DNA from 3 places in the Herbidospora sp. RD11066 genome. Region 1 is predicted to be linked to each of the others. Evidence: riboswitches for the same ligand, from Rfam matches in the RefSeq annotation. Region 1 holds a riboswitch; each other region holds the start of a gene.
What was found. Region 1 has a riboswitch for cyclic di-AMP ahead of ACYQ78_RS36865 (coiled-coil domain-containing protein). Riboswitches for the same ligand answer to the same signal wherever they lie in the genome.
Positions count from the first base shown of each region.

Region 2: another riboswitch for cyclic di-AMP. It lies ahead of ACYQ78_RS08375 (CHAP domain-containing protein); the one in region 1 lies ahead of ACYQ78_RS36865 (coiled-coil domain-containing protein).
Region 3: another riboswitch for cyclic di-AMP. It lies ahead of ACYQ78_RS02285 (C40 family peptidase); the one in region 1 lies ahead of ACYQ78_RS36865 (coiled-coil domain-containing protein).

Region 1 covers NZ_BAAGDO010000014.1:176,889-182,612, forward strand. Annotated here, with positions in the region: gene ACYQ78_RS36860 (glycosyltransferase family 2 protein) at 1-680, opposite strand, end outside; gene ACYQ78_RS36865 (coiled-coil domain-containing protein) at 1,548-2,468, opposite strand; cyclic di-AMP (ydaO/yuaA leader) riboswitch at 2,524-2,661, opposite strand; gene ACYQ78_RS36870 (galactose-1-phosphate uridylyltransferase) at 2,738-3,754, opposite strand; gene ACYQ78_RS36875 (DeoR/GlpR family DNA-binding transcription regulator) at 3,755-4,528, opposite strand; gene ACYQ78_RS36880 (TIGR03086 family metal-binding protein) at 4,597-5,169, opposite strand; gene ACYQ78_RS36885 (ion channel protein) at 5,229-5,724, opposite strand, start outside.
Region 2 covers NZ_BAAGDO010000002.1:398,180-403,903, forward strand. Annotated here, with positions in the region: gene recD2 (SF1B family DNA helicase RecD2) at 1-1,689, opposite strand, end outside; gene ACYQ78_RS08370 (serine hydrolase domain-containing protein) at 1,720-3,063, shown strand; cyclic di-AMP (ydaO/yuaA leader) riboswitch at 3,183-3,380, shown strand; gene ACYQ78_RS08375 (CHAP domain-containing protein) at 3,393-4,088, shown strand; gene ACYQ78_RS08380 (SRPBCC family protein) at 4,100-4,831, opposite strand; gene ACYQ78_RS08385 (hypothetical protein) at 4,981-5,526, shown strand; gene ACYQ78_RS08390 (ABC transporter permease) at 5,523-5,724, opposite strand, start outside.
Region 3 covers NZ_BAAGDO010000001.1:499,089-504,812, forward strand. Annotated here, with positions in the region: gene ACYQ78_RS02270 (hypothetical protein) at 1-28, opposite strand, end outside; gene ACYQ78_RS02275 (NYN domain-containing protein) at 199-1,515, shown strand; gene ACYQ78_RS02280 (C40 family peptidase) at 1,653-2,594, shown strand; cyclic di-AMP (ydaO/yuaA leader) riboswitch at 2,858-3,019, shown strand; gene ACYQ78_RS02285 (C40 family peptidase) at 3,141-3,644, shown strand; gene ACYQ78_RS02290 (gluzincin family metallopeptidase) at 3,729-4,508, shown strand; gene ACYQ78_RS02295 (M48 family metallopeptidase) at 4,505-5,724, shown strand, end outside.

The sequences.
Region 1 (5,724 bases):
TCCAGGTGGTGGACGACCGGCAGGATCGCCGACCGGCGGTAGGCGGCGGTGCGGCCGGACAGGCAGGCCACGCCACCACGGCTGCCCATGGCCGGCACGTAGTCGTAGTAGCGCAGGTTGACCAGCCAGTCGGCGATGCGACGCCAGACGCTGGTGGTGCGCTGGAACACGTTCTGCTGAGTGCCGACGCCACCGACCTGGGGGTCCTCGAACGGCATCTGCACCGCGTCGAGGAGACCCGGCTCCCACCAGGTGTCGGAGTCGGCGAACACCACGATGTCGCCGCGGGCGGCCCTGATGCCGACCCCCAGCGCCGAGCGCTTGCCCGAGTGTTCGTAAATGAGCACGCGCAGCCGGGGGTCGTTGACCTCCCGGAGCTTCGCGTGACATTCGGTGTCCGCGATGTCGACGACGATGATCACTTCACCGGGGTTCTGGGAGAGCCAGCTCTCCAGACACCGGACCAGGATCTCCGCGTCCTCACGGAAGGACGGCACCACGACAGAAACGGAGGCGCGGTAACCGTTGACGACGGGCTTGGCCAGCCGGGACAGCACGACCCGGTAGACCCACAACCCCCATACGAGAGCACCGGCCAGGCCCAGCGGGACGATGTCCCGCCAGCTGCCGTTGGCGCTCGATCTCACCAGCCATTCATAGGCGGTATCGAGCCAACTCATGAATCAGACCCCACGACCTTGTTCTCCTGAGCTTTTTCGCACGCGAAAGAACGCCCCGAGTCGTTCCGGGAATCTCAGGAAATGAGATGACCGGCGGAGCTCACTTTTTGTTCGGCTTTAACGTCAACTTCGGACATCGAAGTCAATTAGAAGGTCGGGCCCCTAGGAAGGGGTGAACCCGACTGCCGAGCCGAGACGGCGGGCCCGGTGACCGCGGGCCGGGGAAAAATCAGCGGATCTCACGCTGGTCCTCTCGCGTGGCATGGGAGGGAGATAGTCGGGATCCGCGCCCGTCCGACTGCGAAGAGTCACAGCTGGAACAGGTGCCACAACGGTCCCGAGGTGTACCGTTCCATAAGCTAATTTCGGGATAAGTCGGTGTCAACGGTGCTGTCGTTGAAACTTTTATCTGTAGTGATGGAGTGGCGCAAGGTAAACATGATGCGAAGTCCGTCTTCCCAGGTGGGGTGGGGTAGGAGCTCCAGGTTGGGGGGTTCCTGCACAGTTCCGAGGGTGGTCGTCCGCAGCAGAATTCACATGCGTGTAACCAGGCCTCCGAAAAACGCTGAAACATGATCGTTATGAAACTCGGTAAACCTTCGGGCGCTTCTGCAAATGATCACTTACTTCGGGTTCCGAAGGATGATCACGCGGGTGTGCGAACCGCGGGGGCTGGGCGCGCACACCCGCGTGATCGTGGGTGGGGCAGTTGGTCTGTGGGGGCCGGTGGGGTGTTCGGTGAGGTTTGAGGGGTTTGTGGTCCCATGGTATTCGCAGGGTAGTCGTGCTACCTGAGAACTCCCTGGGTGGGGGCCGGGTGGCCCGCCGGCCGTGGGCTATTTTGCGGTCTTCGCGGGGGTGAGTGGATCAGAACATCGAGATGTGTACGTGGTCGTAATGGTTGGCGGTGTTGCCGCCCCGGTTGCTCATGAACCGCCAGCCGGTGCCGCTGTTGATGCGCTGGCGCCAGATGACGTACTTCACGCCGAGCTTGGTGCGGTTCTTCAGCGCCCAGGCGGCCAGCGAGTCACCCAGCGCCTGGGCCGCGCCGGTCGCCATCGCGCCGCCGGTGGTCATCATGAAGTCGCAGGCGCGGCCGAGCGGGTGCTCGCCGCTGGTGTCGACGCGGAAGCAGCCGATGGTGTTGCTCAGCTTGAAGGCCGACTTGGCCTCCTCACGCATCAGGCGGGTGCGGGCGGTGATGTTGTCGGCGCCGGTCGGCAGCTCGGGCGCCCAGCCGCCGTTGGTGAGCTTGCCGGGGGCGAGGGGGATCAGGTCGTCGAGCTTGTCCTTGATGTCGCCGATCAGCCCTTCGGCCTCCTTACGGCGCTTCTCGATGTCCTTCGACTTCTCGTCGATCTGGACGACCAGGGCTTTGGCCTCGGCCACCGCCTGGGCCTGCGCCTGTTCCTTCTGCTTGTAGTTGCGCACGATCGCGGCCTGCTCGTTGCCGAGCTGCCGGGCGAGCGGCGACACACCCACACCGGGCGGCAGCAGGACCCCGCCGTTGCCGGGGATCGACTGGTAGCTCATGCTGGCCAGCCGGGCCATCTCGCGCTGGGCCACCGCGAACTCCTCTTTCGCCTTCGCCAGCTTCGCCTGGACCGCCTTCTGGGCCGTCTTCGCCTTGGCGAGGTCCTCACGCGCCGCGTGATACTGCTCGATCAGCGAGTTGACCTTCTTGTCGAGGCTGGTGAGCTGCTTGCGCAACTGATCGGCGTCGGGCTTGGGGGCCGCGGTCGCGGGGCCGGGGGTCAGCACGGCCACGAGGGCGGCGACGAGGACCACCACCGGCAACGGGAGCGACCGGTGAGTGCGACGGGGCGACGTGGCGGGCAGCGCCCACTCCTCTCCTAGCGCCTGCCGGGTTAGCTGACGGATTCGGGCGGAGGAGCCCGGGCGCTCGGCGGCGCCTTCACCCCAGGTTCTGGTGGGTCCCCGGCTCCCGGGCGACACGCCCGGGATTAGGCAGGTCCGCCGAGGTCTCGGCGGGGCTGGTGTGGATAGTAGTGGCAAAGAAGAGACAACTGCTACTCAAAGTTGCAGCCTGATGGATATCAGTCTGTTATGTGGCGTTCCATCTTTCCCGATGCGTCCCTGAGCATGGCGGCGGCCTCTTCCGGGAGGACGTCGTTCACGAAGGCCCCCATACCCGACTCGGATCCCGCCAGGTACTTCAGCTTCGCCGGCGCCCTCCTGATGCTGAAGAGCTCCATGTGCACGTACGCCACCTCCCTCCCGAACCGGACCGGCGCCTGGTGCCAGGCGGCGACATAGGGCATGCGCACCCCGAACAGCCCGTCGAGGGCCCGCAGTACCCCGGTGTAGAGCGGCCCGAACGCCGCCCGCTCCTCCGGAGTGAGCGACGGCAGGTCGGGCGCCTGCCGGTGGGGATAGAGGTGCACCTCGAACGGATACCGGGCGGCTCTCGGGACGAAGGCCGTCCAGTGGTCGTTCGTGGCGACCACCCGCTCCCCGGCACGCTCCTCCGCCACCACGGTGGCGAGAGAGCCTGGCCGGGCGACGGTGAGCATCCGCCGGGAGCGGGGTGTCACATAGGGATACGCATAGATCTGCCCATGCGGATGGGGCAAAGTGATGCCGATTTCCTCGCCCCGGTTCTCGAAGCAGAAGACCTGCTCGACGCCGTCGAGTCTGCCCAGCTCAAGGGTGCGGTCGACCCAGGCGTCCATCACCAGATCGGCCCGTTCCGGTGAGAGGTCGGCGAAGGAGGCGTGGTGGTCGTCGGTGAAGCAGACCACCTCGCAGCGCCCGATGGGGCCGCTGAACGAGGGGAACCGGTTCTCGAACACGGCCACGTCGTAGGCCGAGGGGAGTTCCGACCAGGGGCGCCCGGGGCAGAGCGGGCACTCCTCGGGCGGGGGGAGATGGGTGCGGGTCTGCCGGTGACCGGCCATGGCGACCCACTCGTCGAGCACCGGGTCGTGCCGCAGCTCCGAGGGCGCGGGGCGGGGCGGCAGGTCGCGGGGGTCCTTGGCCGAGTGGTCTCGGGGGGCGAGGTCGAAATAGATGAGCTCCCGGCCGTCGGCCAGGTGGGTGAGGTGACGCTTCATTTAGGGTTCCGCGACGATCAGCTCGCCGACGTGCGCGGCGAGTTCCTCACGGGCCTCCTTGTCCAGGCCGGAATCGGTGACGAGAACGTTGGCCCGGTCGAGCCGGGCGATGGTGGAGATGCCGACGGTGCCCCACTTGGTGTGGTCGGCCAGCACGACGAGCTGCTGCGCGGCGGCCACCAGCTCGCGGTCGGTCTCGGCCTCCAGCAGGTTGGGGGTGGTGAACCCGGCCCGCGCGTTCATGCCGTGCACACCGAGCACGAGGGTGTCGACGTTGAGCGACCGGATCGCCTGCACCGCGATCGGCCCGACGAGGGCGTCGGACGGGGTGCGGACACCGCCCACCAGGACGACCGTCTGGTCGGGCCGCCCGGCGCGGTGGAAGACCTCGGCCACCCGCACCGAATTGGTGATGAGGGTCAGGTCGGCGACGTCGACGAGATGGTGGGCGAACGTCCAGGTCGTGGTGCCGGCCGACAGGGCGACCGCGCTGCCCGGCCGGATCAGGTGGGCGGCGGCGCGGGCGACCGCCTCCTTCTCGGGCTGCTGCCGCACCGACTTGGCGGCGAACCCCGGCTCCTCGGTCGACCCGGGCCCGGCGACGGTGGCCCCGCCGTGCACCTTCTCTATGAGGCCGCGGTCGGCCAGCGCCTCGAGGTCGCGCCGGATCGTCATGTCGGAGACGCCCAGGTCGCGGACGAGGTCGGCGACCCGCACCCCGCCCATGCGCCGGACCCGTTCGAGGATCGCCTGCTGCCGTTGCTGCGCCAGCATCGCCCCTCCTCCTCAACACGTTCCAACAAATCATCTCATAGAAGATGTTGGATCGTGGTGGGAGGAGGTCAGTGGGCCTGCCGTCCCCAGGCGGCCAGCAGCCGCGTCTGCGGGTCGGAGTCCTCCGGCACCGGCACGTGTCCGCCGATGATGCCGGAGCTGCGGTAACCCTCCTCGCTGTCGGCGAACCAGTCGGCGCACATCGAGACGAGTTCCGGGTCGAGCCGGTCGGCCACGCCGATGGCGTTCGACAGGTCCCAGGTGTGGATGAGGGCGTCGGCGAACAGTTCGGTGACGTACTCACGTCCGGAGACGTCGCCGAACGACAGGTGCACGGTCCGGTCGAGCACGCCTTCCGCGGAGGCGGCGGTGATGGCGGCGTGGGCGGCGAAGTCGAACGCCTTGAAGGCGTCGTCGCCGAGGAGGTCGCCGTCGAAGACGTCGCCCACTTCGGCCATGCTGCGGCCGGCGAGCAGTTCGGGAGCCCAGAGCGACTCGTAGACGAGGTGGTTGACGAGGGCGTGCACGTCCCAGTCGACACACGGTGTCCGCAGGTCCCACTGGCCGGGCTTGATGAGGTGGACGCGCGTACCGAAGGCGTCCAGGGCCCGGCGGTAGGCGTCTGCGATTCCGATCGTCACATTTCGACGGTAACCCGAACGGGAGCCCACGTCATGGGGCTTCGGACGGAAGTGACAATTTAGGGCATTTCTGGCGCAGCGGGTGGGACGATCATCTGTTTCTTGCCTGTCACCAGCAACCACGCGGGCAGAATCGTCACACAGGCCACGGGAATCAGCGCCACCTCGCCGACGACCGCCACCGCCGCGAACAGGCTCAGCCACCCCTGCTGCGTGATCGCCAGCACGAACCCCAGCACCCCCGACGTCAGCGCCAACGAGAGCGGCACCGCCGGAACCAGCGTGTGGACGGCCACGCCCAGGGCGACGCCCATGAAGATGGCCGGGAAGATCCGCCCGCCCCGGAACCCGCAGGTCGCCGCCACTGTCAGCGCCACCAGCTTCACCACGAGCACCAGGATGACCGTGCCCACGGCGTAGTGCCCCTGGATCAGTTCCCCCGCCTGGGTCAGCCCTTTGAACAGGGACACCTCGCCGCCGAGAACCCCCAGGCCACCGAGGATCAGCCCGCCTGCTGTGACCATGAGCACCGGGTGGGAGATGCGGTGGAAGACC
Region 2 (5,724 bases), on a different contig from region 1:
CGCACCCCGGTGCATCGGGGCTAGGACCTGGACGTCGCGGCGCGGGTTGAGGCCGAATTTGCCCGGGATGCGCTTGGCGACCACGTCCACGGTGAGGGCGGCGATCTCGTCGGGGTCCTCGGCGGGGAACAGGAAGAAATCGGGGAACTCGCGCACCAGCGGCATCTGGCCGCCGTTGACGCGGTGGGCGTTGACGACCACGCCCGACTGCTGGGCCTGGCGGAAGATCTGGGTGAGCCGCACGCGTGGCACGTCGGGCGCGGCCAGCAGGTCGCGCAGCACCTCACCGGCGCCGACCGAGGGAAGCTGGTCGACGTCGCCCACGAACAGCAGATGGGCGCCCGGAGCGACCGCCTTGGCCAGTTTGTTGGCCAGCAGCAGGTCGAGCATCGAGGCCTCGTCGACCACGACCAGGTCGGCGTCGAGCGGGTTGTCGCGGTCGAAGGTCGGGTCGCCGCCGGGCCGCAACTGCAGCAGGCGGTGGACGGTGGTGGCCTCGTGCCCGGTCAGCTCGGCCAGCCGTTTGGCGGCGCGGCCGGTCGGGGCGGCCAGGATGACCTTGGCGCGCTTGGCGCGGGCCAGGGTGACGATCGAGCGGACGGTGAAGCTCTTGCCGCAGCCGGGCCCGCCGGTCAGCACCGCGACCTTCTCGGTCAGCGCCAGCCGCACCGCCTGGTCCTGCTCCCGGGCCAGGTTGGCGCCGGTCTGGGTCTTAAGCCAGGTCAGCGCGGTCGTCCAGTCGACGTCCTCGAAGACCTTCAGCCGGTCGCGGGAGGAGTGCAGCAGCCCCAGCACCGTGGTGGCCAGCGAGCGTTCGGCGCGGTGGAAGGGCACCAGGTAGATCGCCGGGACGGTCCCCTCGGTCACCGGGATCTCCTCGCGGACGACCCCCTCCTCGACGACCAGTTCGTCGAGGCAGCGGGAGACCAGATCTGGCTCCAGGCCGAGGATCTTGACGGCGTCGGCGACCAGGTTCGGCGCCGGAAGGTAGACGTGGCCGTCGTCGGCGGCCTGGGACAGGGTGTAGCGCAGGCCCGCCTTGACCCGCTCGGGGCTGTCGGCCGCGATGCCGACCGCCTGGGCGATGGTGTCGGCGGTCTTGAAGCCGATGCCCCACACGTCGTCGGCCAGCCGGTAGGGCTCGGCGCGCACGACGTCGATGGAGGTGTCGCCGTACTCCTTGAAGATCCGGACCGCGATGGACGTGGAGACGCCCACCCCCTGCAGGAAGATCATCACCTCTTTGATGACCTTCTGCTCCTCCCACGCGGCCGCGATCAGCTTGGTCCGCTTGGGCCCCAGCCCCGGCACCTCGACCAGGCGCTTGGGCTCCTCCTCGATGACGCGCAGGGTGTCGACGCCGAAGTGGATCGTGATGCGCTCGGCCATCTTCGGCCCGATCCCCTTGATCAGCCCCGAGCCCAGATAGCGCTGGATGCCGGCGATCGTCGCCGGGAGCACGGTGGTGTACGACCAGACCTCGAACTGCCTGCCGTACCGCGGATGGGCGGTCCAGCGGCCGGTCAGCCGCAGCGACTCGCCCGGCTGCGCACCCAGCAGCGGGCCCACCACCGTGAGCAGGTCGGTGCCCGACCGCTCGGTGGCCACCCGCGCGATGGTGTAGCCGGTCTCCTCGTTGGCGTAGGTGATCCGTTCGAGGACGGCTTCGATCACGGAGCCCGATTCCACGCGCCAGAGCGTAGACCATAGCCTGACCCCATGGTCTTGGAGAGTACGGCGCGTGCCCTCGCGCTACGCGTGGCCACCGAGCAGGCCACCGCGCGCATCCCCGCCCTGGCGGTCGTCCTGACCCGCGGCGGAGAGCTGATCTGGTCCGGCTACCGGGGCCGCGTGGGGGACGCCCCACCGACCGCCTCCACCCAGTTCAGGATCGGGTCGATCACCAAGAGCATGGTCGCCGTCATGATCATGCGGCTGCGCGACGAAGGGCTCCTCGACCTGCTCGACCCCCTCGACAAGCACCTGCCGGGCACCCCGTCGGGCGAGGTGACGATCGCCCAGCTGCTGTCGCACACCTCCGGCCTGACGGCCGAGCCGCCAGGGCCGTGGTGGGAGCGCACCCCCGGCGTGCCGATGGCCGACCTGGTGGCCATGCTCGACCCGATGACCAACCGCCACCGCCCGGGGCGGCGCTTCCACTACTCCAACATCGGTTTCGGCTTCCTCGGCGAGGTGGTCGCGCGCAAGAGGGGCCGGGGGTGGGCGGACATCGTCCAGGAGGAGGTTCTGCATCCCCTGGGCATGCGCGACACGACCGAGCGGCCGCGCGCCCCGCACGCGACCGGATACGCCGTGCACCCGTGGGCCGACGTGCTGCTGCCCGAACCCGAGCACGACGCCGTCGCGCTGGCGCCGGCCGGGCAGTTCTGGTGCACCCCGGCCGACCTGGCCCGCTGGGCGGTCTTCGTCGGCGGCGACGGCGCCGGGATCCTGCGCCCGGCCACGATGGCCGAGATGCGCGAGCCCGCCACGATCGAAGACGGTCCGGCGTGGACGTCCGGCTACGGCCTGGGATTGCAGGTGCGCCGCCACAACGGGCGGCGGCTGGCCGGGCACACCGGGTCGATGCCCGGCTTCCTGGCCACCGTCTACACCGACCCCGGCGACGGGGTGGGCGTGCTGTTCCTGGCCAACACCACCAGCGGCGTGCGCGGCAACGCCCTGACCGGCGACCTGCTCGACATTCTCGACGCCCACGAGCCGCCGCTGCCGGCCGAATGGCGGCCCGCGCCGATCGACGACGACCTGCTGGCCCTCACCGGCCCCTGGTACTGGGGACCGGCCGCCTACGTCATGCGCGCGCTGCCCGGCCGGGGCCTGGCGCTGGCGCCCGTGGGCGAGACCGGCCGCGCCTCCCGGTTCGCCGCGCTCGCCGACGGCACCTGGCTCGGCCTCGACGGCTACTACGCCGGCGAGACGCTGCGCGTGGTCACCACCGGCGAGGGTGTCCACCTCGATCTCAACACGTTCGTCTTCACCCGGGAGCCCTACGGGCCGCCCGGTCCGGTGCCCGGCGGCGTCGACCCCGACGGGTGGCGCTGACGTTACTCCCCCACTGAGTTGATTGTCCAAGTTTGACCGTTTTTAGGAGTTGTACTACCTTCTGGGGAACTCGAGGCGGTGTGACCTGCATAACTGCAGGTCGGCCGCCTAAGGACGACAACTAGAGATCGCCGAATCCGCGCGCCCCGCGCGGAACCGGGGAACCAGCGAGGACCCGGTGATCCCTCTCCCGATCACCAAGCACACACCGGGTCCTCTGGGGTGAATCGGCCTGAACCTCCCCTCAGGACAGGCCGTAGGGCGGCTTCCACGCCCGAATCCGTCAGCTAACCCGGTAGGCGCATGGAAGCAAGGAGTCAACCCCACCCATGCGAGCCCCCAAACCTGGAATTCGCGCTGTCCTGCTCTCCGGCGTACTGACGTCGACCATGGTCACCGGCGGCACCATCGCCGCCGTCGACCTCACCCCCGCCGTCGCCCACGCCGAAGCCGCCGCCCCCGCGGGAGCGGCACCCGGAGGTGTCGCCCTGGCCTACAGCCCTCTGCTGGAGGTCGCCAAGCGACTGCCGAAGGTCAGCGCCCAGCAGGTGCTCCACCTCGCCAAGAGCCAGGTCGGCGTCAGCGAGAACATGTACGGCGGCGGAACCAAGTTCCACGACTGGTACATGAACTCCGAGCGCGCCGGCGAGACCGTCCTGCGGGACGGCGGCAACCGCTTCGCCTATGCGAACGCCCCCTGGTGCGACATGTTCGTCAGCTGGGTCGGCGACCAGCTCGGCATCAGCCCCGTCATGGGCGAGGACGCCTACACCGTCCGCCACGCCGAATGGTTCGAGCAGAACAACCGCTGGGGCACCGCCCCCGTGCCCGGCGCGGTCGTCTTCTTCGACTGGAACGGCGGCAAGAACATCCACGACATCCAGCACGTCGGCTTCGTCGTCAAGGACAACGGCGACGGCACCATCGAGACCGTCGAGGGCAACACCGGCAACGGCGCCGTCGAAGTGCGCGAACGCCAGTCGGCGGACGTCGTCGGCTACGGCTACCCCGTCTACACCGGCTAAATCGACACGGGCTAGATCGACCCCAGCCAGCTCTGCCAGGCCGCCACGGCCTGAGCCTCGGGAATCTCCCCGGGAAACGCGTGGTGCTCCGCGACGACGGCGTCGCGGTAGCCGTGGACGAGCGTGAACAGCGACGTCGCGGTCACCACACACAGGAACCCCGCCTCGGCGAACACGACCTGCGCGTCGTCGGGGTTCAGCCCGGGAACGCTGACGCGGCCCTTCTCCGGTGGCTGCCCCAGGGAGAAGGCGTCGAGAAAGGCCGCCCACATCCTCGCGGCATCGGGGGTGGGGCGGCCGATCTCGAACAGCGCGTAATCGGCGGTCACGCCCGGGAAGTGCGTCAGATAGGCGTGGAGTTTGCGCAGGTAGAGGCCGTCGCCCACGGACAGGGCGTCGTACTGGTCCTCCCAGTCGCCGGTCAGCACCCCACTGTGGACGAACCGCAGGACGGTGCTCCCGCCCTCGCGGCCCTCCAGCAGATATTCGAACGCCATGAACGACCCGTCGGCGGCCTTCTCGCTCTCGTAGGCCAGCCGCTCACCCGGCTCCCATCCGGTGACGGCCGAATGGGTGGTGAACCCGGCCACCGTCAGCCGCCCCGCCCCGCCGACGCCCGGCTCCAGATCGTTGGCGCCCATGAACCACGAGTCGATGCCCGGGCCGGTCGCGATCGCCTCCCACACCTCATCAGGAGACGCGGGCAGGACGATTTCCTCACGGACTTCGAACTCGTGTGACATACCGGTCAGCCTAACGAGAGGGGATGGTCCCACCCGGCCCGACCGGAACACTCCTTCAATTAGACCGGAACACGGAGCCCGGTAACGCCGGTGGGGGCTGGGGCGGATATGGCGGTAGGCACCTGCCCCACGCGAAGAAAGGGCAGCCCATGACCCGCGCAGTCACCCGACCCGACCTGTCCGGACAGAGAGGAGGCGTGCTGGCCTGGGCAGTGCTCGACTTCATCAAGACCCTGCCCGGCCCGGACGCGGCCATCGGCCCGATTTCCCACGCGCCGCAGAGCTGGCGCTCTCCTCAGGGGATGTGCTTCGCCGGGTGGACCGCCGAGCTGGCCGGTGGAACCTGGTGCACCGAAACCGGCAACTGGCTCAACGACTACCTGGTCGCACGCCCCGACGATCCGCCGCTGTCCACGCACCTGGCCCGCCTTCTGCCTGTAATGGGCAAACGGCTTACGTCCATTGTCCGCTGGCAATTGACGATCATGGATGTGGACGAGACCCAAGGGGCGCGGCCTGTCCCGGACGCACAGCAGCCGATACGTATCATCCACGCGTCCAAACGCGCGGCGCACGCGCTCGAACTCAACACGGACGACCCCCTGCACCATCCCTTGTTCGCCTGCTTCACCACGACAGAGAGCCTGGAATACCAGCTTGAAGGCCTGTACGGCCCCCGCACTGGCGGCACCTAACGGGACAGGTTCCGGTAGGCGCGGACCGACAGCGGCGCGAACACCGCCGTGATCACCAGCGGCCAGGCCAGCGCCAGTTCGACCGCGTGCGCCGCCGCCCACGTGTCGTTGGCCCAGCCCGGGTTGCCGAACAGCTCCCGGGTCGCCGCCGCCGTCGACGACAGCGGGTTCCAGTCGGCGATCACGCCCAGCCAGCCC
Region 3 (5,724 bases), on a different contig from region 1:
GCCGCAGATGGTCACTCGCAATCGTCACGCCTGTCATTGTGACATCACGTGACCGATCCTTGACGTAACGTGAGCGATTTATGAGACAAGTGGTTCGTGTCCTACTTGCTCCCTGTTGGCGTCGCTGAACGTGATGTAGTGGACTCGCAGAGCCGTACCCTTGAATGAACGACCAGGACAGGAAAGAGAGCAGCAGGGATGAGTTCAGCCGGAGAGGGCCTGTCTCGTCCCCTGCCCGAGCAGGTGCGAACACACGTCGTCGAACTGGCGGCTCAGGTCTTGGGGACGATGCCCGCCGTGTCGGTGCCGGCGCCGCTGCGCGCCGTCGCCAAGTTCGAGCCGCGCAAGCGCGCCCGTCTGGGGTCGGCCCCCATCGCGGCCCAGCTCGAGAACGACAAGAAGTTCCGCGAACTGGTCGCCGAGGCGCTGACCCAGGCGTGGCCCGAGCTGGTCGCCGCACTCGCCGAAGAGACGGTTCCGCCCGCGGCCGAGCCCGTTCTGGTCGCGGCGGCAGCCTATCTGACCCGCCCGCCCGGGTGGGCCGGGATGGTCGAACTGGCGCGCGAAGACCTCGATCAGGCCGCCGCGCTCGACACGCAGCGTGAGCAGGCCGAGGGGCGGCTGAAGGAACAGCTCGACCGGCAGCGCACGGCCGCCAAAGAGGAGATCGACCGGGTCCGCGAGCAGCTCAAGGCCGCTCGCGCCGAGAACACCGACCTGCGCCGCAAGCTCCACGACGCCCGCGAGCGGGCCAGGGCCGCCGAGCAGCGGGCCGGGGAGCTCGAGGCGGCCACCGCCGACGCCCGAGCCAAGATCGCCGGGGCCGGGGCCGCCGCCGAGACCGAGCTGCGCCGCCTGAAGGAGCGCCTGGCCGAAGCCGAGCGTCATCTGGAGGCCAGCCGCCGCGCCGCCCGCGAGGGCCGCTCCGTCGAGGACGCGCGCATCCGGGTGCTCATGGACGCCCTCGAAGACGCCGCCAAGGGCCTGCGCAAGGAACTGGCGCTGCCGACCACGATCAGCAGACCGGCCGACTACGTCACCGCCGTCAGCGGCACCGCCCCCTCGGTCCGCGACGTGCCGGCCCGCGCGCTGGCCGACGACGACCCGCAGCTGCTCGACCAGCTCCTCGCGATACCGAACCTCCACCTGATCATCGACGGCTACAACGTGACCAAGTCGGGTTACGGCACTCTCACCCTCGCCGACCAGCGGCAACGCCTGCTGACCGGGCTCGGCGGGCTGGCCGTCCAGGTGCGGGTCGAGATCACGTGCGTGTTCGACGGCGCCGAGCTCGACGGTCCTGTACAGGTGTCGGCACCGCGGGGGGTGCGGGTGGCGTTCAGCGCGCCCGGTCAGATAGCCGACGATCTCATCCGGCAGATGGTCCAGATCGAGCCGCAGGGCCGTGCGATCGCCGTCGTGTCGTCCGACCGGGAGGTCGGGGTGTCTGTCCGAAAGATGGGCGCTCGTCCCGTTCCTTCCGTCCTGCTCCTCCGGCGTCTTGGCCGTGCGTGATCATTCCGTTGCCAACCGTGATGACCTGCGTGAATACTTGCGAATCGGTTGAGGCTACTTGTTCCTCTGAGTAAAGTCCCGACCCAGGTCTGTCCGGTATGGAGGGGGTTTCGGGCGTGCGTGGGCGGGTACCGGCCGTGGCTGGTTTTGCGGCGTTCGTTCTGCTTCTTCCGATCGCGGGAGCGGCGGCCGATCCGAAGCCGACCATCCCCCAGGCGAAGGCGAAGCTCGCGAAGCTGAACAAGCAGGCCGACCAGTTGGTCGAGGACTACAACCAGGCCAACGAGAAGTACAAGAAGTCCAAGAAGAAGTACGGACTGATCAACACCTCCTTCAAGAAGCAGAACGTCCGCGTCGAGACCCTCCGGGTCGACGTGGTGGGGCTGGCGGTCTCCAGCTACCAGACGGGCGACCTGCGGAGCATGTCCGGCATGTTCGGCAACCCGAACCCCCAGATCGCGCTCAGCGGCATGGCGATCCTCAACCAGCTCGCCACCAGCAGGAAGCTCCTCCTCAGCGAGTACGAAGGCGCCATCAAGGGCCTGAAGGACCAGCGCGACCAGCTCAAGGCGGCCCTCGAGGAGGACACCGAGATCCGCGCCGACCTGGCGGCCAAGAAGAAGAAGACCGACAAGATGGTCGACGAGCAGATGAAGGTCCTCCGCGAACTGGGCGCCTTCAACCCGGGTAACCCGCAGAGCACCGGCCAGGTCTACTCGGGCCCCGCCTCCGGCAACGCCCGAGCCGCGCTCGACTTCGCCTTCGCCCAGATCGGCAAGCCCTACCGCTACGGCGGCACCGGCCCCGGCTCGTGGGACTGCTCCGGGCTCGTCCAGGCCTCCTGGCGGGCCGGTGGGGTCAGCCTGCCACGTACCAGCTACGAGCAGTGGGCCTGGGGCAAGAACCGCCAGGTGCCGATCAGCGACCTGCAGGCCGGCGACCTCGTCTGGCACAGCGGTTTCGGACACGTCGGGCTCTATACCGGACAGGGTTCGGTGGTCCACGCGCCGCAGACCGGTGACGTCGTGAAGATCACGCCGCTGGCCCAGTACAACCCCGACAAGGCCGTTCGTCCTTAGTGTGTCTTGCGTCACTTGTGGGGCTTTTTTCATGTTGTGCGCCAAGGGGTGTGACGAGAGTCACATCAACCCCTGAAATCCCGCCATATGCAGGCGTTTTCGAATAGCGCGCGAGTTTATCTGATCTTTATCTTTCTCCAAAACTTTGCCGACTTATGGCTGAGTCGGTAACTTCTGGCCTCGCGACGAGCAATCCATGCCGTCCGGGGAGACTCCGGCGCGAAGGCGCTGATGTCTTAATAAAGATCCATGTGTCGCACATCACCGCGGCACGGCCGAATCCATGCAGCCAGGAGGCATGGAGCCGGGGACCCAAAAGGTTCCCCAGAGGAGCCAAGGGGTGAATCGGTGCTCGTTTCGCACCGTAGGGCGACTTCCCTGCCCGAATCCGTCAGCTAACCCGGTAGGCATCAGAGGAAGACACTAGGAGCAATCCTGTCCACAACCCCCGCATGTCTGTCTCGCATCGCCCGCCTCTCCCTTGGCGGCGTCGCGCTCACGGCTTCGGTCGGGGCGGTCACGGCGCCTCCCGCGCGGGCCGATGAGGTGACGGTCACCGTCACGAGGAACACCACGGCGGTCCCGGTCTCGGGAGAGGCGGCGCCCGCCGCTCCCTCGGCCGCGAAGAGCCAGGCCAAGAGCAAGTCGACCAAGCGCGTCAAGAAGCTGAGCAAGGCCCAGCGCCAGCGGGTCCTGGCCGGCAAGGCGGTCGCGATCGCGAAGAAGCAGATCGGTGACCCCTACCGGTGGGGTGCCACCGGTCCCGGCTCGTTCGACTGTTCCGGCCTGGTCCAGTTCGCCTGGCGCAAGGCGGGCGTCAAACTGCCCCGTACGACCTGGTCCCAGAAGAGCTCGGTGAAGAAGAAGATCAGCTGGAAGGCGATGAAGCCGGGCGATCTCGTTTTCACCAGCGGCGGGGGCCACGTAGGCATGTACGTCGGCCACGGCAAGATGATCCACTCCCCGAACTCCGGTTCGCGGGTCCGGATCGACAAGCTGGACACCTACCGCAAGCGCACCTTCGTGGGCGCGGTTCGGCCCGGGTTCTAACCCGGTCCGAAGTACCGATCGGCCCCGTCCGCCACCTTCCCGGCGGGCGGGGCCGCGGTGTTTTCGTTTGTAGTATCCGTTGACATGCGGTTCCTGGTCACGGTCGGTGCGCTGCTGGCCGTCCTGTCCGCCGGGCAACCCCCGAAGGTCCTGTACGGCCAGAGCTGGCCCTTCGCCGTGCGGACGGGCCACATCCAGGTGCTGGCGGCCGACGAACGCTTTCCCGAGCTGGCCCCACAGGCGGCGCGGGCCGCCGAGGCGGTGAAGCGGGTCTGGGGCTCCGCGCCGGAGGCGACCGTCCTCGCGCCCGCCACGACCGAGAGGGCCGCCGAGATCGCCCGGCCCGCCCCGGTGACCGGCATGGCCGCCCTGGCCGGCCCCGGCTTCGTGGTGATCGAACCCGGGAACTGGGCCTCGCTGTCGCCCCAGGGACGGGTGATCGTGCTGGCCCACGAGCTCACCCACGTGGCCACCGGCGCCGCGACGAGCCCTGAGATGCCCGTGTGGCTGGTGGAGGGCTACGCCGACTACGTCGGCTACCGTGACAGCGGCCTCCCGACCGCGACGGTCGCAGCCGAGCTCGCCACAGACCCGCAGGCGCCGCGGGAACTGCCGACCCGGGCCGACTTCACCGCCGGGGGCGCGCGGGTCCCCCAGGCCTACCAGGAGGCCTGGCTCGCCTGCCGCTACATCGCCGCGCGCTACGGCGAGGCGAAACTGACCGCGCTCTACCGCGCGGCCCAGGCCGATCCGGCCACCGCGCTGCGGCGCACGCTGGGCGTCGGAGAGGCCGAGCTGACCGCGGCCTGGGCCGACTACGTGATACGAAGTGTTCCGGAGGCGGAGTGGAACGTACGGGGATGAAAGCTGCGGCCTGGGGTCTGGCCGGGCTCGGGGTGGCGATCGTCGCGGTGGTGGCGCTGACCACGCCCTGGCGCGCGCTGCCGGCCGGGGCGCCCGAGGTGACGCCCGATCCGGTCCGTGACTTCGGCGCCGACCAGATCGCCAGGGCCGACGCCTTCGACGCCGCGACGAGCGCGCCGTCGTACATCTCCCTCGGGATCACGCTCGTGATCGCCGGGGTGCTGGTCGCGACCCCGCTCGGGGCGCGGCTCATCGGCCGCCTCAAGGGACCCTGGTGGGTGCGGGCGCTAGCGGGGGTGGCCGGGGTCTACCTGGTGTCGCTGGTGCTCCGCTGGCCGCTCGGCATGTGGTTCGAGACGATCCTGCGCGACTACGGGCTCTCGACGCAGACGTGGGGCACCTGGACCGCCGACCGGCTCAAGAACTTCGCCCTCCAGTTCCTGCTGGCGGCGGTGATGGTCGTGGTGGTCATCGCGCTGGCCCGCCGGTGGCCGCGCCGCTGGTGGATCCCCGCCTCGATCGGCGCGTTCACGCTCACGCTGGCGCTGTCGTTCCTCTACCCGATCGTGGTCGAGCCCGTCTTCAACGACTTCACCCCGCTCCCGCAGGGGCAGCTCCGCAAGAGCCTGCTGGCGATGGCCGACCGCGACGGGGTGCCGGTCGACGACGTGCTGGTCGCCGACGCCTCCCGGCGGACGACCGCGCTCAACGCCTACGTCTCGGGGTTCGGCGCGACCCGGCGCATCGTCGTCTACGACACGCTGCTCGAGGTGCCCGAGCCGGAGATCGAGCTGATCGTCGCCCACGAGCTCGGCCACGCCAAGACCGACGACGTCCTGCACGGCACCCTCGTCGGAGCGCTGGGGGCCGCGTTCGGGGCGTGCGCGCTGTTCGTCGCGGGCAACCTGCTGCGGCGCCGCACCGGGGTCCCGTCGCTGGGCGACCCGAGGGCGGCGGCGCTGCTGGTCGGGCTCGTCTCGCTCGGCACGGTGCTGTCGGGGCCGGCCCAGAACCTGGTGAGCCGGCACATCGAGGCGCGGGCCGACGCCCACGCCCTCCAGCTCACCGAAGACCCGGTCACGTTCGCCGCGATGCAGCGCAACCTGGCCACCCGCAACATCTCCGACCTGAGCCCGTCGCCTCTGGAGTACGTCCTCTACTCCTCCCACCCGACCGCGCCGCAGCGCATCGCGATGGCCCGGTCGTGGGGGCTGCT